DNA from 4 places in the Stenotrophomonas sp. YJH_SMC_91 genome. Region 1 is predicted to be linked to each of the others. Evidence: predicted binding sites of a transcription regulator. Region 1 holds the regulator's gene; each other region holds the start of a gene.
What was found. Region 1 encodes FliA, which starts transcription of late flagellar genes. Its sites were predicted from a motif close to TAAAGTTTNNCNNNCNNNGGCCGATAA; they were not measured.
Positions count from the first base shown of each region.

Region 2: a site for FliA is predicted at 2,456-2,482, ahead of AC5P5X_RS19730 (GGDEF domain-containing protein). Genes of this name have one in related genera too.
Region 3: a site for FliA is predicted at 2,030-2,056, ahead of AC5P5X_RS17330 (GGDEF domain-containing protein). Genes of this name have one in related genera too.
Region 4: a site for FliA is predicted at 1,831-1,857, ahead of AC5P5X_RS17865 (methyl-accepting chemotaxis protein). Genes of this name have one in related genera too.

Region 1 is NZ_JCAFRT010000023.1:48,150-52,907, forward strand. It holds gene flhF (flagellar biosynthesis GTPase FlhF) at 1-1,028, shown strand, start outside; gene AC5P5X_RS19530 (MinD/ParA family ATP-binding protein) at 1,015-1,902, shown strand; gene AC5P5X_RS19535 (RNA polymerase sigma factor FliA) at 1,899-2,642, shown strand; gene cheY (chemotaxis response regulator CheY) at 2,700-3,092, shown strand; gene AC5P5X_RS19545 (protein phosphatase CheZ) at 3,092-3,697, shown strand; gene AC5P5X_RS19550 (chemotaxis protein CheA) at 3,700-4,758, shown strand, end outside.
Region 2 is NZ_JCAFRT010000024.1:24,035-28,792, reverse strand. It holds gene AC5P5X_RS19735 (TonB-dependent siderophore receptor) at 1-2,227, opposite strand, end outside; gene AC5P5X_RS19730 (GGDEF domain-containing protein) at 2,515-3,930, shown strand; gene AC5P5X_RS19725 (MFS transporter) at 4,013-4,758, opposite strand, start outside.
Region 3 is NZ_JCAFRT010000016.1:85,774-90,531, reverse strand. It holds gene egtD (L-histidine N(alpha)-methyltransferase) at 1-681, opposite strand, end outside; gene egtB (ergothioneine biosynthesis protein EgtB) at 678-1,949, opposite strand; gene AC5P5X_RS17330 (GGDEF domain-containing protein) at 2,100-3,380, shown strand; gene AC5P5X_RS17325 (YchJ family protein) at 3,384-3,776, opposite strand; gene AC5P5X_RS17320 (sulfite exporter TauE/SafE family protein) at 3,879-4,658, shown strand.
Region 4 is NZ_JCAFRT010000018.1:25,440-30,197, reverse strand. It holds gene AC5P5X_RS17865 (methyl-accepting chemotaxis protein) at 1-1,712, opposite strand, end outside; gene AC5P5X_RS17860 (NAD-dependent epimerase/dehydratase family protein) at 1,922-2,815, opposite strand; gene AC5P5X_RS17855 (peptidase S41) at 2,914-3,096, opposite strand; gene AC5P5X_RS17850 (KGG domain-containing protein) at 3,316-3,621, shown strand; gene AC5P5X_RS17845 (MFS transporter) at 3,632-4,758, opposite strand, start outside.

The DNA of each region.
Region 1 (4,758 bases):
CCATGGCCGATGTCCAGCCTGACATCGCCGCCAGCGAAACGGCAGCGCTCGAAGCCGCCGGCGAAGCCAGCCCGGCCCCCATGCTGGCCCCGGCACCGACGCTGACCGTGGTTGCCCAGGACGACGCCGAGATCCGCCAGCTGCGCCAGGAAGTGGCCGGCATGCGCCAGGTGATCGAGCGCGAGATGAACCGCTTCACCGACGAGCGCCTGCGTGGCAGCCCGGTGCGCGCCACCGCGCTGGACCTGATGGACGAGTACGGTTTCGACGCCGGGCTGGCCCGCGACGTGGCCATGCAGATCCCGCTGGAGACCGAAGCCCATCGTGGCCGCGGCCTGATGCTGGGGCTGATCTCGCGCAAGCTGCCGATCGCCCCGGTCGACCCGCTGGAAGAAGGCGGCGTGATCGCCCTGGTCGGCCCGACCGGCGCCGGCAAGACCACCACCATCGCCAAGCTGGCCTCGCGCTTCGCCGAGAAGCATGCGCCGCGCGACGTGGCCCTGGTGACCACCGACACCACCCGCATCGGCGCCCGCGAGCAGCTGTACGGCTACGGCCGCCAGCTCGGCATCGCGGTGCACGAGGCCAACAGCGGCACCGACCTGGACCAGCTGCTGGAACGCCTGAAGGACTACAAGCTGGTGCTGATCGACACCGCCGGGCTGGGCCCGCGCGACCGCGCGCTGGCCGCGCAGCTGCAGTGGCTGCGCGCCGCCCGCCAGGTACGCACCCTGCTGGTGCTGCCGGCCAACACCAGCTTCGGCGACATGGACGAGGTGGTCCGCCGCTTCGGCGCCGCCAACCTGCAGGGCCTGGTGTTGAGCAAGCTGGACGAGACGGGCCGCTTCGGCAACGCCCTGTCAGTGGCCGTGGACCACGCCCTGCCGATCACCTGGGTGACCGATGGCCAGGACGTTCCGGACGACCTGCACCGGGCCAGTGCAGCCAATCTTGTACTTCGCCTTGAAGATTTGCGCCGAGCGGCCGATATGCCCTGCAACCCGGAGTTGAACCATGCCGTCGCGTGAGTACGCCAAGCTGACCAAGACCTTCCCGCTGTCGGCCACCCGCAGCGAGCCGCTCGGCCCTGTGCGCACCATTGCCGTCACTGGCGGCAAGGGCGGCGTGGGCAAGACGAATGTGTCCGCCAACCTGGCGGTGGCACTGGCCGGGATGGGCAAGCGCACGCTGCTGCTGGACGCCGACCTGGGCCTGGCCAACATCGACGTGATCCTGGGGCTGAACCCGACCTTCACGCTGGCCGACCTGGTCGCCGGCCGCTGCTCGCTGGACGACGTCATCGTCGAAGGCCCGAACGGCGTGCTGGTGGTGCCGGCCGCGTCCGGCCGCCGGCACATGGCCGAGCTGGCCCCGGCCGAGCACGTCGGCCTGGTCAACGTGTTCTCCGAGCTGGAACGCGAACTGGACATCATGGTGGTGGACACCGCCGCAGGCATCACCGACGGCGTGCTGACCTTCTGCCAGGCCGCGCAGGACACCGTGGTGGTGGTCTGTGACGAGCCGGCCTCGATCACCGACGCCTACGCGCTGATCAAGGTGCTGTCGCGCGAACGCGGCGTGGACCGCATCCAGGTAGTGGCCAACATGGTGCGCGACCCCAACGAGGGCCGCGTGCTGTACGAAAAGCTGACCCGCGTCTGCGAGAAGTTCCTCGCCGATGTCTCGCTGAACTACCTGGGCTGCGTGCCGCAGGACGACTGGCTGCGCCTGTCGGTGCAGCGCCAGCAGCCGGTGGTGAAGGCCTACCCGTCCAGCCCGGCCGCGCTGGCGATCACCGAGATCGCGCGTCGCACCGCACGCTGGCAGGCGCCGACCGAACCGCGTGGCGGCGTCGAGTTCTTCCTCGAGCGCATCCTCAAGCAGCGCGGGGTGGCCGCATGAAAGGCGCAGCCCAGTACAGGGAAGTCCAGCGCTCGGCGGCCAACGAGGTCATCGCCCAGCATTCGGACCTGGTGCGGCGCATCGCCCACCACCTGGCCGCGCGGTTGCCGGCCAGCGTTGAAGTGGACGACCTGATCCAGGCCGGCATGATGGGCCTGATCGAAGCGTCGCGCAGCTACGACGCCGACCAGGGCGCCTCGTTCGAGACCTATGCCTCGATCCGCATCCGCGGTTCGATGATCGACGAGATCCGCCGTGGCGACTGGGTGCCGCGCTCGGTGCACCGCCGTGCACGCGATGCCGCCGCCACCATCCGCCGCCTGGAACAGAGCAGCGGCCGCGCCGCCAGCGCCACCGAAGTGGCCGCAGCGATGGAGATGCCGCTGCCCGAATACCTGCGGTTGATGGAAGACGCCGCACGTGGCCAGGTGCTGAGCCTGGAGTCGCGCATCGAGGACCAGGGCGAGCTGGACACCGTCGCCCAGGGCGGCCCGACCCCGCAGCAGGTGCTGGAGCGTGGTGAGTTCGGCCGCGAGCTGGGCAAGGCCATCGGCCACCTGCCCGAGCGCGAACAGCTGGTGCTCTCGCTCTACTACGAGCAGGAACTGAACCTGAAGGAGATCGGCGCGGTGCTCGGCGTGAGCGAGTCGCGGGTCTGCCAGATCCACGGCCAGGCGGTGCTGCGCCTGCGTGGCCGGCTCAAGATTTTCGAGGCGGCGGACGCCGGCCTGGAAGAATGAACATGCCCGAGGCGGCTGCCCCCGGCCGCCCGGAATGAACAACAAAGGAACTCTGCTTTGAACAAGAACATGCGCATCCTGATCGTCGATGACTTCTCGACCATGCGTCGGATCGTCAAGAACCTGCTGGGCGATCTGGGCTTCACCAATACCGCCGAAGCCGAGGACGGGCATGCCGCGCTGTCGCTGCTGCAGAGCCAGCCGTTCGATTTCGTGGTCACCGACTGGAACATGCCGGTGATGACCGGCATCGAGCTGCTGAAGGCGATCCGTGCCGATGCCAAGCTGAAGACCCTGCCAGTGCTGATGGTCACCGCCGAAGCCAAGCGCGAACAGATCATAGAAGCCGCCCAGAACGGCGTGAACGGCTACATCATCAAGCCGTTCACTGCGCAGACGCTGGAAGAGAAGCTCGGCAAGATCTTCGAACGCCTGGCGGCCAGCGCCTGATGGATACCACGGTCGACAAGAGCGCCCTCGCCCTGCGCCTGCAGGAAGCCCTGGACGCACTCGAGTCCGGTGACGAGGCCGCCTGGCGGCAGCGCATCGACGGACTGGTCGCGCTGCGTACGCAGCCGATGATGAGCGGCCTCTCGCGGCTGGCCCGCGAGCTGGGGCAGGCACTGGGTGAGCTGCCGACCGTGCCCAGCGAGGCCGGTGAGCTGGACGACGCCTGCGCACGCCTGGACCACGTGGTGGCCATGACCGAACAGGCCACGCACCGCACCCTGGACCTGGCCGAGGAATGCCGCAGCCTGACCGAACAGCTGCGCGCTGAAGGCCTGCAGCCTGGCCAGGACGCGCAGCTCGAGCGCATCCGCCACAACCTGACCGAGATCGCCCTGACCCAGAGCTACCAGGACCTGACCGGGCAGATCATCCGTCGCGTGGTCGGCATCGTCCGCCGCGTGCACGAGGGCTTCGGCGCACTCGGCCTGCCGCCGGAACAGCATCGCACCGACCCGGAACTGGCCGGGCCGGCACTGAAGGGACTGGACCGCCACGCGGTCTCGCAGAACGACGCCGACGACCTGTTGTCGGATCTGGGGCTGTAAGCATGAGCGCGGTATCCGACGACATCACTGCCGATTTCATCATCGAGGCACAGGAAATCCTGGATCGCCTGGGCGAACAGCTGGTGTCGCTGGAGCAGGCACCGCAGGACACCGAGCAGCTCAACGCGGTGTTCCGTGGATACCACACGCTCAAGGGCGGTGCCGGCTTCCTTGGCGTCACCGCGATGGTCGAACTGTGCCACGCCGCTGAAGAGGCCCTGGGCATCGCGCGTGCCGGGCAGGCGGTGCTGCAGGCCCACCACTTCGACGCCGCCCAGCAATCGCTGGACTACCTGCAGTCGATGCTGGACGCCGTGTCCTCCGGCACCGAGCCAGGCTATGCGCCGCCGGACCTGATCGCGCAGTTCGACATGAACGGTGGCACTGCCGCGCCGGTCGCTGCGGCCGCCCCTGCGGCAGCTGGCAGCGACCTGATCACCGACGACGAATTCGAGGCCCTGCTCGACCAGCTGCATGGCGGCAACGCACCGACCGCGGTCGCGCCGGCCAGGAAGGCCGACGACGGCCTGATCAGCGAAGACGAGTTCGAAGCGCTGCTGGACCAGCTGCACGGCGGCGCTGCGCCAGGCGCGAAGCCTGCTGCCACCGTCGCGGCAGCACCTGCCGCTGCAACGCGCCCGGCGCCCGTACCGGCGCCCGTCGCCAAGCCGGCGGCCAAGCCGATGGCCGAGGCCGAGCACACCGTGCGCGTGGACACCAAGCGCCTGGATGCGATCGTCAACCTGATCGGCGAACTGGTGCTTTCCCGCAACCGCCTGAAGACCCTGCGTGCACGCCTGCGCGACGAGGAGCTGGACCGCGCCGTATCGACGCTGGACATCGCCACTGCCCGCCTGCAGTCGGCGGTGATGCGTACCCGCATGCAGCCGGTGGGCAAGGTGTTCTCGCGCTTCCCCAAGGTCGCCCGCGACGTCGCCCGCTCGCTGAAGAAGGAAGTGGACCTGGAGCTGGTCGGCGCCGAGACCGAACTCGACCGCAACCTGGTCGAAGCACTGGCCGATCCGCTGGTGCACCTGGTCCGCAACGCCATCGACCATGGC
Region 2 (4,758 bases), on a different contig from region 1:
CCCAGTACGCGCGGCCCGGCTCGTTGTAGGTCGCCGCGCCGGCATCGCTGCTGTTGGCCTCGCGGAACAGGCGCTTGTCGGCCAGGTTGTTCACGCCGAAGCCGAAGCTGACCGTCTCGGTCACCCTGTAGCGCGCGCTCACGCCCCAGATGTTGTACGCACCGCGATCCTGCAGTGCGATCGATGGGTCGCAGCTGCCGGTGCAGCGCGGATCATTGTTGATGTTGGTGGTGGCCGGCTTCTGCTTGCCGTAGAACGTGCCGGTCAGCAGCAGCGACAGCTTGTCGGTGGCCTGCCAGTCCAGCATCGTGTTGACGGTGTACTTTGGAATCACCGACAGCGGCTGGCCGGTGCGCTTGTTCTCGTTCTCCACCATGTAGGTGAAGTTGTTGCTCCACTTCAGGCGGTTGCCCTGCTCGCCCAGCAGCGGGATCACCAGGTTGCCTTCCAGCCCCTGCACGATCGCCTTCGGCGCGTTCTCCCAGCGGAAGATGCGGCCCCTGGTGTCGGCAGTCAGGCCGATCTGGGTGTAGCCGGCCTGGATCTTGTCCTTGTAGTCGTTATGGAAGTACGTCAACGAGGCCTGCCAGCCGCTCTGCGGTGCCCACTCGATGCCGAGTTCCTTGTTCAGGCTGGTTTCCGCCTTCAGGTCCGCATTGCCGCGCATGTAGCAGCCGGCGCCCAGGCTCGGCAGTGCATTCGGGCAGCCATTGCCACGGGTGTAATACAGATAGTCCGGATTCGACTGGTACAGGTTCGGCGCCTTGAACGCCCGGGCGATGCCGCCCTTCACCACCCAGTCGCCGTTGATGCGGAACTGCGCGTTGAGGCTGGGGCTGGTGTTGTTGCCGAACTGGCTGTGGTGGTCGAAGCGCAGGCCCGGGGTAACGATCCAGCGCTCACCCAGGTAGATGTTGTCTTCGACGAACACGGCGGTGGTCTGCGCATCGGCCTTGCCCCGCGCACGATCGGCCGACAGCCCCGGGATGCCGCCGCCGCTGCTGCTGGACTGGCTCATCGAGTACGGGTCGGTCAGGCGGCTGTCCAGGTATTCAAAGCCAAGCGTCCAGATGTTCTCGGCACCACCCAGCGTGGTCGGGAAGCTCACTTCGCCGTCCAGCTGGTAGTTGCGCAGTCGCGAGGTCGACCAGTCGGTGCCGTTGAAGCTGCCTTCCGGGCCACCGGCCAGGCCTTCGTTGATGCGTGAGTTGTTCACCGCCTCCACCGCAGCTGTCACCCGCGAGGTCACGTCGCCCCAGCGGCCACGATGGGTGATCGCGCCGGTGTTGCGGTACATGCGGTTGGTCTCCGCTTCGCCCTCGGCCAGTGCCGCCAGGTCAACGCCGGTCGAGGTACCGGTGGTGCTGACCGCGCGATCACCAGCGTAGATGTTGCCCTGGCGGCTGGTGCCGGCTTCGAACTCCACCACCTGGTTGGCGGTCACGTCCCAGCGCAGCAGCGCGTTGACATCGCGGTTCTTGACGCCCTCGCGGCCGGCCGGCGGCACCGCGTTGGGGTTGGTAGCGTACTGGCGGTTGAGCTCCAGCGAGTCCGCGTCGGTCTTGTTGAGATTGCCGTACAGGCGGAACGACAGGGTGTCGGTCATCGGCCCACTCAGCTGCAGGCCGACGCGTTCGCTGCCACCTTCGGCGCTGTGTTCGGGCACCAGCCCATACAGGTCCACCGCACCGGTCAGGTCGCCGGTCGGGCGCTTGGTGATGATGTTGACCACGCCGCCGGAGGCACCGGAGCCATAGCGTGCCGCCGCCGGGCCGCGCAGCACTTCGATGCGCTCGATCATTTCCGCCGGCACCCAGTTGGTGTCACCGCGGGTATTGCGCTCGCCGCTGCGCCCCATGCGCACGGCATCGCGTGCGCCGATGCGCTTGCCATCGACCAGGATCAGGGTGTTTTCCGGGCCCATGCCACGCAGGTCGATCTGGCGGTTGTTGCCGTACTGGCCCGAGGCGCTGTTGCCGGTCAGGTTGACGCCCGGCATGGTCCGCAACAGCTCGGCGATGTCGTTGGCTGGCGGCCGCCGGGCGATATCCTCGGCGGTGATGGTCGAGGTACCCAGTGCCTGGCGCGCGATCTGCGAGGCGGTGACGTGCACCGTGTCGATATCGGTGGCGTCGGTTTCGGCCTGGGCGGTCAAGGCGCTGCCCGCCAGCAGGGCGGCGACGGCAAGCGCCAGCGGGCGCGGTGAATGGACAACGGCAGGAGACATGATCAGGACCTTCTGGCAGGGCTGCGGGGCCTCTGGCAAAGGGCTTGAGGCAACGACGAGGGGGGAGGCGGAGCCGTCCTGCAGGCACCTGCAGCCCGCTCCGTGCGCGCATTCTCCCATCAATGCGAGTGATTCTCAAATGCGTTCACTCATTGCCGCAGCGGCGTCGATGTGCTTTGCGCACCGTGCAAGCCTGCACCGCGCGTAAACTGGCGGGCTACCCCGCCATCAACCGTATGCCGCCGCGGCCGATACCCGTGGTTTGCCGTACGCAGTCAGAGATCGACGTGGAACCACCCCAACTGGACGATGCCAGCCAGCCGCTGGCCGAGGCCTGGCAGCAATGCCTGCTACAGGCCGGCCCTGCCGCCACCGCGCTGCTCAAGGCCGCTGCCTCCGATGCCCCACCCGCGCTGGCCCAGCGCTTTTACGAAGTGCTGCTGCAGGACGGGCGCGCACGCCGCTTCCTGTCCCACGACCAGGTCAAGCAGCGCCTGCAGCCGGCCATGCAGCGCTGGCTGGTACAGCTGCTGACCACCGACACCGCTGGCATCGCCACCACGGTCGCCTCGCAGCGGGTGATCGGCGACGTACACGCACGGGTCGGCATCCCGGTCGACCTGGTGACGCGCGGTGCGCGCGTGCTCAAGCACGAGCTGTTCGTGCGCCTGCGCGACGACGCGCCCGACAGCGCGACCGCGTTCGCCGCCATCGCCTGCCTCAGCGCGATCATGGACATCGCCATGGAAGGCATGACCCTGGCCTACACCCATGCGCGCGAGCGCTCCACCCGTGCCGACGCCGCCTACCGGCTGTTCTCGCTGGTACAGAACGTCGGTACCGAACGCGAGCGCCAGCGCGCATTGCTGCTGGACTGGGAGAACGCCCTGCTCTACGCCCTCGCCGGCCACGTGCAGGCCAGCGACAACGCCAGCCTGGCCACCTCGGAGTTCGGCCTGTGGTTCACCCACAAGGGCATCCCCAGCTTCGGCGAAAGCAGCGAAACGCAGCAGGTGGGCCAGTTGATGGCCCGCATTGACGGCCACCTGCAGCGCGCGAGTGGCGATGCTCCGGCGCAGCGACTGGCGGTGCTGCCGGCCATCCGCGAGGACCTGGCCGCCATCCGCACCCTGATGACGCTGCTGTTCGAGCGCATCGGCGAACTGGATGCCGGCAGCGACGCGCTGACCAACCTGCTCAACCGTCGCTTCCTGCCCACCGTGCTGCGCAGGGAGATCGAGCTGGCCACGCGCAACCGCACACCGTTCTCGCTGCTGCTGCTCGACCTGGATCATTTCAAGGCAATCAACGACGGCCATGGCCACGATGCCGGCGACCGTGCGTTGCAGCACGTGGCCGGCCTGCTCGGCCAGCTCACGCGTGGCAGCGACTACCTGTTCCGCTATGGCGGCGAAGAATTCGTGGTGGTGCTGGTGGCCGCCAGCGAGTCGCAGGCGACCGTGATCGCCGAGAGCCTGCGCCGACAGATCGCACAATCACCGGTAGCACTGGCCAATGGCCAGGTGCTGGAGCTGACCGCCAGCATCGGCGTGGCCGGTCACGATGGTCATCCGGACTACGAGCGGTTGATGGCACGTGCCGACGCCGCGATGTACGAGGCCAAGCGCAGCGGCCGCAACCGCGTGGTGGTGGCCAGCGCGGACCTGCAGGAAGCCCCGGGGCGGCGTGCACTGCAGCGATGACGGCAGGACAGGTAGAGTCGACCGCTGGTCGACTATCGCGCGCAGCGCGGGATTTTTCGCCGTCGGAACGAAGAGCAGTCGACTAACAGTCGACTCTACCGGTTCGCGCGCCAGCCGATGCATTGAACGCCGCCACCCGCCATGCTGCCCACCACAGCAGCGCCAGCAACGCGATGCCTGCCCCCAGCAGGCACACGGCAGGCCAGCCATGCCGCACCTGCATCCAGGGCCCCGCCGCCGCTCCCGCACCGCTGCCCACCGCATAGAACAGCATGTACAACGCCACCAGGCGCCCATGCTGTTCTGCCGGTGCACGCAGCAACGATGCCTGGTTCGAGACATGCAGTGCCTGGCCGCCCAGGTCGAGCACGACCACACCCAGCAACAGCAGGGACAGCGAATGCGGCAGGCCCAGCAGCGGCCACCACGCGACCAGCATCAACAACAGCGCGCCGAGGCTGACCCGATGCGCGAAACCACGGTCCATCCAGTGTCCGACCCGCGCCGCCATCAGCGCACCGACCACGCCGGCCAGGCCGAGCGCGCCGATGGCTGCGGTTGACCAGTGCAGCGGCGGTGCCGACAGCGGCAAGGGTGCCGCCGCCCAGAACACATTGAGGCCGGCAAACAGCAGCAATGCCAGCGGCCCGCGCTCGCGCAGCGTTCGATCGCGGCGCAGCATGCCCAGCATCGAGCCCAGCAGCTCGCGCCAGCGTGGAGGGACCGACGGCACCGGTACTGCGGGCAGGCGCCGCCACAGCAGCGCCGCCAACGCCGCCATCACCACCGCTGACAGCAGGTAGACCCTCTGCCAGCCAAAGGCCGCCG
Region 3 (4,758 bases), on a different contig from region 1:
GCGGGCCAGCAGGTTGAGGGTGAATGCGGCGGTGACGCCCTGCGCATCGTTGTAGGCCGCCTTGATCAGCGCCGGGTCCTTGTGCAGGTCGATGCCGACCAGGGCCAGGCCATCACGCCCCATGGTCTGGCGCATCGCGCGCAGCAGCGCGACCGCGTCCTCGCCTTCAAAGTTGCCCAGCGTGGAACCGGGGAAGAACAGCAGCCGTCGCGCGGGTTCGCGTTCGGGCATGGGTACGGCGACGGGACGGGTAAAGTCGGCACAGACCGGCAGCATCTCCACCTCGGGCAGCGCCGGGGCCAGATGGTCGATGCTGGACAGCAGCGCGGCACGCGAGATTTCAATCGGCGTGTAGGCCACCGGGTCGTGCAGGGCGGCCAGCAGCAACGCGGTCTTGCGGCCACTGCCGCTGCCCAGTTCCACCACGTGCAGGTGCGGCCCGACGCTTCGGGCGATGTCCGGCAGTACCCGTGAAAGCAGGGCCAGCTCGGTGCGCGTGGGGTAGTACTCGGGGGTCTGCGTGATCTGCTCGAACAGGCGCGAGCCGCGCGCATCGTAGAAGTACTTGGACGGCAGCTGGCGCGGCGTGCGCGACAACCCGGCCACCACGTCGGTGAGGATCTGCTGGCGGCTGGGGGTGAGATCGGTCAGCGCCTGCAGTGCGTCGTGCACCGTACTCATGCGAGGTCCCTGGCCAGGCGCAGCCCGGAGAACTGCCAACGCGCCGGGGGCATGAAGAAGTTGCGGTAGCTGGCACGCACGTGGCCAGGCGGCGTGGCGCAGCTGCCACCGCGCAGCACCCATTGCCCGCACATGAACTTGCCGTTGTATTCACCGAGGTTGCCGGCGAAAGGGCGGAAGCCCGGGTAGGCGCCATACGCGCTGTGGGTCCATTCCCATACATCGCCGAACAGCTGACGCAGTCCACTGCCCCCTGCAGCCTGCGGGTGCAGCCGATCGTCATCGGCAAAATGACCGCGAGGCGGCAGCGTTGCGGCGGCAGCCTCCCACTCGAACTCGCTGGGCAGGCGCGCACCGGCCCAGCGGGCGCAGGCATCGGCCTCGTAGTAGCTGAGGTGGCAGACCGGCGCATGCGGATCCAGTTCGCGCCAACCGCCCAGGGTGTACTCGCGCTGCAGGGCGTCATCCCAGTACAGCGGGTGCTGCCAGCCCTCGGCTTCGCGCAGCGCCCAGCCTTCGCTGAGCCACCAGCGCGGTTCGCGGTAGCCGCCGGCGTCGATGAAGGCGCGGTACTCGGCATTGCTGACGGGGCGCTCGGCCAGTGCGTGCGCGGGGAGCAGCACGCGATGCGCCGGCGATTCGTTGTCGTAGGCGAAGGCGGTGTGCTGCGGCCATGCTGCGGCGCCGATGGTGACGATGCGCTCGGGCGACTCGATCCAGCCCTGCGCACTGGCAGCGCTGGTTGCAGGCTGCAGGTCCTCGCGGTAGGCCGGCTGCAACGGATTGCACCAGAACGCGTGCTTGATGTCGGTGAGCAGCAGTTCCTGGTGCTGCTGTTCGTGCTGCAGGCCCAACTGCAGGTGCTGCAGTGCCTGCTCATCAAGGTCGCCTGCCGCCAGCCGCGATTGCACCTGTGCATCGACCTGCTGGCGGTAGTCGCGCACCTGCTGCAGCGATGGCCGCGACAGCAGCCCACGCTGCGGCCGGGCATGCGCCGGGCCGAGGCTCTTGTAGTAGCTGTTGAACAGGTACTCCCAGGCAGGGTCATGCGCCGGTGCAGGTGGGAAGCCGGCCAGCACGAAGCGTTCGAAGAACCAGGTGGTGTGGGCCAGGTGCCATTTGCTCGGGCTGGCATCGGCCATGCTCTGCAGCATGGCATCTTCGGCGCTGAGGGGGGCTGCCAGCTGCATGCTGCGGTTCCGCACACATGCGTACTGGCGGGCGAGATCGCGCTGCGGGGCAGCGACGGCGGTGGCTACGCTGTCCATCCGGGCAGCATCTGCGCAACAGGGTGAGTGCCATGTCATCGTTCGACGTCAACGCGTTCACATGCGTGACCATCCCGCATTCAAGAAGCCGGTGCGAACGCCGCTAACGGCAATGCTGCGGCCGCGTCGTCACCGCGCTGGAATTCCTGCTTGCCCCTGCATCCGCTCCGCCAGCCTGCGCATTACCTGTTCGTGCTGCCCGCCGTGCTGGTTGCCGTGGTGCTGTGGGCAGCACTGGGCAACGAAGACGTTGCCAGTCCGGCCCAACGCATCCTGCCCTGGCTGCTGGCCTGCCTCGGCGCCGGCCTTGCCCTGCTCTACCACCAGGTGCGTACGCTCTGCCTGCTGCTGGTGGTGGCGGTCATGTTCGCGCTGCTGCACCAGGACGTGGGCGGCTACCTGCACAGCGGCCACGTCACGGCGCTGACACCGCTGCGCTTCCATGCCATTTCGGCCTGGTTGCCCTTGCTGTTCGCGGGCCTGGCATTGTGGCCCGAGCGCGGGCGGCGCCGCCACGACCTGCTGTTGCGGAGTGTTGCCAGTGGCACCGCGCTGATGATCTTCCTGCTACTGGCCACGCAGCAACCCCGGGGCATGCACGATCTGCTGTCCAACCGCCACTGGAGCTGGATTCCGGCCGACTGGAACGCGCTGGCACAGCTGCCAGCGCTGCTGTTCCTTCTGGCAACCGCCGCGCTGGGCTGGCAGGCCTGGCGGCATCCGCGCCCGTTGCACACGGCGATGCTGCTGGCCCTGCTGTGCCTGTGGTGGATGCTGCCACGGGTGTTCCTGCAGCCGGTGCTACTGCCGGCACTGGCCAGCGCGGCCCTGCTGCTGATGCTGGGCGCGATGCTGCAGGAGTCCTTCCATATGGCCTTCCGCGATGAGCTGACCGGCCTGCCGGGGCGCCGCGCCTTCAATGAGACCCTGCAGCGGGCGCGCGGCACCTACAGCATCGCGATGGTGGACGTGGACCACTTCAAGTCGTTCAACGACACCCACGGCCACGACACCGGCGACGACGTGCTGCGCCTGGTGGCCTCGCGCCTGGGCCGGGTGGGCGATGGTGGCCGGGCGTTCCGCTATGGCGGCGAGGAGTTCGCGGTGGTGTTCCTGGATCGTCCCGCAGCCGCCTGCGTGGATGCAGTCGAGGCGCTGCGGCAGACCATCGAGGACACCCGCATGCAGCTGCGCGACCGGAGCACACGCAGCCGCGACGATGAAACAGGGCGCCGGCAGCGCGGACGCGGCGGAAGCGGGCAGACGGTGCAGGTGACAGTGAGCATCGGGCTGGCAGACAGCCGCGTGGATGAGCGGCCAGCGGCAGTGATCAAGGCCGCCGACCAGGCGCTGTACGCAGCCAAGGACGGTGGCCGCAACCAGGTCCGCGCGCATGCCGGCCAGCGCGTGCTGGCGGCACGCGGCGGCTGAGGCTCACACCGCGTCGAGGTAGTACCAGCGGCCGTCGACGCGCAGGAAGCGGCTGTGCTCGGCCATCTTCACCGCGCTGCCGCCGCCCACGCGGTAGCGGGCGGTGAAACGCACTTCGGCGCTGTCGGCGCCGGTGACGGTGTGCTCGTGCACGGTCAGGCCCAGCCAATGCGTACGCTGGCCGGGTGCATCATCCAGCGACAACTCGGCCGGACGGGTATCCGGATGCCAGCTCTGGCGCAGATAGTCCGCCAGCCCCCGCACATAGGCGCTGTAACGTGATCGCATCAGGCGCTCGGCATCGGGGGCGGCCTCACCGGCATGGAAACGGCCACAGCAGGCGGCGTACTCGGCGGGAAGGCCGCAGGGGCAGGGATCGGTGGGTTTTCGGCTCATGCGGACATTGTCGCCGGGTTGTGCGGATGGATCCACGCGGGGCACCGGTCAACCAGTGCAGGACAGGCGTATGCTGTCGCGCCCCCATATCGATTGATCGCCGTGCTGGAACTGGTTCCCCCTGAGTTGTGGTGGCTGGTGGTCATCGCCTTCATCGCCGGGCTGGTCGATGCCGCCGTCGGTGGCGGTGGGCTGGTGCAGCTGCCTGGCCTGTTCACGGTGCTGCCGCAGCAGACGCCGGCGATGCTGTTTGGTACCAACAAGTTCAGTTCGATGTTCGGTACCGGTGCGGCCGCCTGGCGCTATGCGCGCAACGTGCGCTTCCCGTGGAAGCCGGTGTTGTTCGCGGCCGGCACGGCCTTCATCTTCTCCTTCGCCGGCGCCACCGCGGTAAGCCTGCTGCCCAAGGACGCGGTGCGCCCACTGGTGCTGGTGCTGCTGGTCGCGATGCTGGCCTACACACTGTGGAAGAAGGACTTCGGCGCGCTGCACCGTCCGCAGGAGATCGGTCGCCGCGAACTGGTGATCGCGCTGGCGATCGGTGCGGCGATCGGCTTCTACGACGGCTTCTTCGGGCCGGGCACCGGCAGCTTCCTGATCTTCCTGTTCGTGCGCTTCTTCGGGCTGGATTTCCTGCGCGCCTCGGCGGCATCAAAGGTGGTGAACCTGGCGACGAATGTGGCGGCGATCTCGTTCTTCGTGCCGACCGGCAACATCCTGTGGCTGTTCGCGCTGCCGATGGCGGCGGCCAACATCATCGGCTCGGTGGTGGGCACGCGCCTGGCGCTGAAGGGCGGCACGCCGTTCATCCGCAAGCTGTTCGTGGGGCTGGTGGTGGTGCTGATCGCGCGGATGGCGTGGGATACGTTCCGCGCTGCGTGAACGCGGTTGCCGGCCAGCGGCCGGCACTACCGGGTCATGAACCCCGCCCATGGGTAGTGCCGGCCGCTGGCCGGCATCCCCATCCGATCAGGTCATGAAC
Region 4 (4,758 bases), on a different contig from region 1:
TTGGCATCGTCGCGCATCACCGCGAACACGCCATGGAAATCGCCGCGCATGCGTGCGCTGAGGTCGCCGGCGGCAATCGCGCGAAGCAGCGTCGAAAGCTCAGCCAGGTTGTGATCGCTGACCTGCATCATGATGTTGAGGGTCTCCACCATGCGGCGGAAATCGTGGTCGAAGCGCTGGGCATCACCGCGTACAGCGAAGTCGCCGGCCGCCGCGGCGGCGGCCAGCTGCTGGATCTGCTCGTTGATCGCGGCCAGGTTGCTCTTGGTGGTGGCCATCGCTGCGGTGAACACCGCCTTCTCGCCCGGCAGCGCTTCCATGTCCACGCTGAGGTCACCCACCGCGTAACGCTGCATCACCTCGACCAGGCGCTGGGTGACCGCATTGCTGGAAGCCACCAGCTGGTTGCTGTCGGCCACCATGCGGCCGTACTCGCCGGGGAAGGCAGTGGCGTCCATGCGGTAGCTCAGCTCGCCAGCATCGTGGCGGCGCGCCATTTCCGCCTGCGCCGCCATCACCGCCTGCAGCTGCCCGCGCATGCCCTGCATCGCGTCCAGCAGGCGGCCCACTTCATCGTTGCTGCGCGCAGGCAAGGTGCTGTCGAGCTTGCCGGCGGCGACGTCACCCGCCACCCGCACCGCTTCGGCCAACGGGCGGATCGCCAGGCGGCGCAGCAGCACGTAGACACCGGCACTCAGCGTCAGCGCGGCCACCACGCCCACCAGCAGCGTCAACCACAGCAGCTGGCGCGCCTCGGCCACGATCACCGCGTGCGGCATCACCACGCCCAGCGCGAAGCGCTGCGGGGCATTGCCCACGCGTAGCGGCACGTAGACGCGCACGTTGCCGGCTGCATCGGGCGTGAAGGCTTCGAACCGGCGGTCGGCGGCGATGTCGGCCAGCATGCTGCGGGTCAATGCGTCGGTGCGCGGCTTGCCGATCTCGGCGGCATTCGCCGAGGCGAGCACCACGCCGTTGGGCGAAAGCAGCTCGACGCGGCCTGCGCCCATCGGCGTCAGCGTCGCCAGGTGCTTCTGCAGCGCCGCCAGCGAGAAGTCGACGGTGAACACGCCGAGGAAGGTACCGTTCTCGACGATCGGCGAGCTCAGCGTGCTCATCAGCACCTGCTGGCCGGCGATGTCGTAGGCATAGGGTTCACTGACCTTGGGCAGCTTGTCGCGGCTGGGCACCACGTACCAGTCGGCCGAACCGTCGGCGGCTTCGGTGTAGTCGGTCATGGTCGACTGCTGCGGCTTGCCGTCATGCCAGGCCCAGTAGCTCATGTAGCGGCCGCTGGCATCATGCATCTCGGTATTGGCGAACTCGGCATCCTTGCCATCGAAGGCGTCGGCCTCCCACATGGTGCTCTTGCCCAGCCATTCCGGGTGGGTACGCAGCTGCTCACCGAGCACGGCCGCCAGGCTGGCGCGATCAGGCACGTCACCCCGCGCACGCTGGGCGAGCACGGCTTCGACCATGGCATCGTTGCTGGCGAACGCCGTGCCCAGGTCGGCGGCGACCTGGCGCGCTTCGGCGTTGGCCTCGCTGGTCATGGTCTGGCGCGAGGCATCGATCAGGCTGGCACTGGCCTGGCGATAGATCAGGAACGCCGTCAGGCCGAAGCACAGCAGCGCGATGACAGCGGTGCCCAGCATCAGCTTGTGGGCGATGCTGCCCGGACGGCGGGCAGCGGCGGAACGGGAAGAAGGCATGGAGGGGTCCGCAAGGCAGTTCAGGACGACCGGCACCGGGAGGGCACCGCGCGGGCGCGCGATCCGTCGCGCAGGCCACCGGCCGCCGGGACCCGCCCGGCGCAGGAAGCGCACCGGGTTAGCGGCCGCCTGCCAACGAGGTTGAGGCGGCCGGCCTACACATTCCTGAATCCACTCAGGGACGGGACAGGGATCCGTCCCCGCGTCCCCTATTCGGCCACCCGATCCTTGATCCACTCCGCGCGTGGCAACACCTCGATGCTGCCTGCGGCGTACTGCTGCAGCACGGCGTCCGGCCCGAAACGCGGCTGCCACCCCAGCTCCCTGCGGATGCGGGCGCTGTCGTAGACGCGGTCGACGCTCAGCGGCAATGGCCAGCCGCGGCGCTCGAACTCGGCCAGCAGCTGCGGTACGCGCCGGGCCAGTACGTTGCGCGGCTGGGTGGCCAGTTCCAGGCAATCCTCGCGCCGGAACGGGGTTGCGGCGCAGGCGATGTAGCGGGCGAAGGCCGGCCCCTCATCCAGCAGCAGCGCGGCATGGGCACTGGCCACGTCACGGGCGTCGATCCCACGATGCAACCGGAACATCGCCATCCGTTCCGGCGGTTCCGGGAAGCAGCGCCCCATCCGCAGCACGCGCACCCCGAAGTCCGGTGCGGCGGCAGCTTCAGCCAGGGCCTCGGCCTGCAGCTTGCTGCGGTGGTAGATCGTTCGCGGCAGCGGCTCGGTATCCTCATCGATCCAGCGGCATCCCCCTGCCACCACCGCGTGGCCGTACAGCGCGGTGGTACTGGTCAACACGAACCGCCGCGCGCCTGCCTCGCGCGCCGCCTGCAGCAGGTGCGCAGTCGCGTCCACGTTGATCTGCTGGAACACCGCGTCCGGTACCAGGCCGACGTGTGGCGCATGCAGGGCCGCGGTATGGATGACCGCGTCGACGCCCTGCACCGCGCGCACGACGGCTTGATGATCGGTGACATCGGCAATGATGCGCGTGGTGGCAAACGGACTGCGGTCCAGACCCACCACTTCATGGGCAGCCGCCAGCGCGCCGAAGATCGCGCGCCCGATCCGCCCGGAACTGCCGGTCAACAGAATCTTCATTGAGTCCATTCACTCGAAGCGCCCGGGAACTACCGGGATGCTTCGATTCTAGGCATGCAACGGCACATCTGCGATAGGACGACCGCGCAACTGTACGTTCATCTTGACGACTTCGGCGGAGCCAGCAGTTGGCGCGCGATGGAGAGCGGATCGTCGCCGCCTGCCGCGTGGGGCGCGACACCGGTCCGTTCGCCGTTGCCACCGGTGCGCAGTTTGATCGGTTGCCGGTCCGGAACGTTTATCTGATAGCCATCGGGCAGCAGCACAGGATCATCGAACATATGTGCGGCACCGCCACTGCGGCCGCCGGCGTTGCCGCACATCCGAGGGCCGGCAGTGAATACGCGACGAATGCGGCCGCCGGGCCGGCTGCGTGATCATCCCGGTGCGCAGGGCGCGTGAAAACCGGGGCGAAGATGGCGACCTGGACTTAGCGTGCGATGGCCAAGCATGGACGCCGTCGTCCACGAAGGCGGCGTCCACACTGCAGGAGATTTCACATGACTGAGCAGAACCCGCGCAGCTCCAACCGGGGCTTCGCCTCGATGGACCAGGACAAACAGCGCGCGATCGCCGCCAAGGGCGGGCGCGCGGCACATGCCTCCGGCAATGCGCACGAATTCAGTCCGGCCGAAGCACGTGTCGCAGGCCGCAAGGGCGGCGAAGCGATCAGCCGCGACCGCCAGCACATGGCCACGATCGGACGCGAAGGTGGACACGCACGCCACGCCAACGCGCGCCAGCAGCAACAACAGCCTCAGGCGATCGAACGCACGGCAGAGGACCCGCAACGCCAGCAGGGCTGAATGCTGCGCGTCAAGCCGATGCACGCTGCCGATGCAGCCCAAGCGCCGCAAGCAGGGCCAGCGCACCTGCCACCGCCATCGCCCAACCGAACCCGCTGGCCATCGCACTGCGGTACCAGGTCAGCACCTGCGGCGTGGCGTGCATCGAGCCCGGGTGCAGGATCAGTTCACGCGCCTGCGCAACAAGCCGCTGCTGCCCTGCGGCCTGTGCGCAGGCGGCGAACTGCTGTACGGCACGCTGGCCCATCAAGCTGCCCATCAGCGCGATGCCCAGGCTCATGCCTGCCTGGCGCAGCGCGTTCATCGTGGCTGACGCGATACCTGCGCGTTCGGCCGGTGCGTTGGCCATGATCGCCATGCCGGTCGCCGGCACCGCCAGCCCCATTCCAATGCCAAGCAGCATCAGCACGGCAGTGGCATGAGCGCGCGAAGTAGCCTGTTCGAACGTGGCCATTGCGCACAGCGCCAAACCGGCCAGGACGTAGCCCAGCACCAGCGCGGCATGCAGCCCGAGGCGGGCAACCAGGCGCCCGAACAACAGCGAGACAACACCCATCAACAGGAACTGGGGAGCCAGCTGCGAGCCTGCCAGCGCGGCGCTGTGCCCCTGTGCCTGCTGGAAGAACAGCGACAGGAAGAACAGGCTCGCATAGGCGGTGAAGCCCAGCACGAACGAGGACAGGTTGAGCATGCGGAAGCGACCGTCGGCGAACAGGTCCAGCGGCAGCAGTGGGCGTGCCACCCGCCGCTCGACGATGCCGAACAGGATCAGCCCCGCAGTTGCGGCGCCCAGCGCCAGAAGCGTCACCGGGGCCAGCAGGCCCTGCTCGCCGATCGCGATCAGGCCATAGCACAGTGCGCCCAGCGCGCCGATACTGAGCAGCTGCCCGGCCGGATCCAGCGCGGCGTGCTGCGGGTGCCGTCGCTCGGCGATGCCCCAGGCGCCAAGCACAAACGCCAGCAGCCCCAAAGGCAGGTTGATCAGGAAGATGCTGGGCCAGCCGGCCCGCTGCACCAGCGCACCGCCGAGCAACGGGCCAAGCACCAGGCCCAGCGCGCTGAAGGCGGACCAGCCACCGATCACGCGTGCACGCTGGCCCGGATCGGGAAATGCGTGACTCAGGATCGGCATCGCAC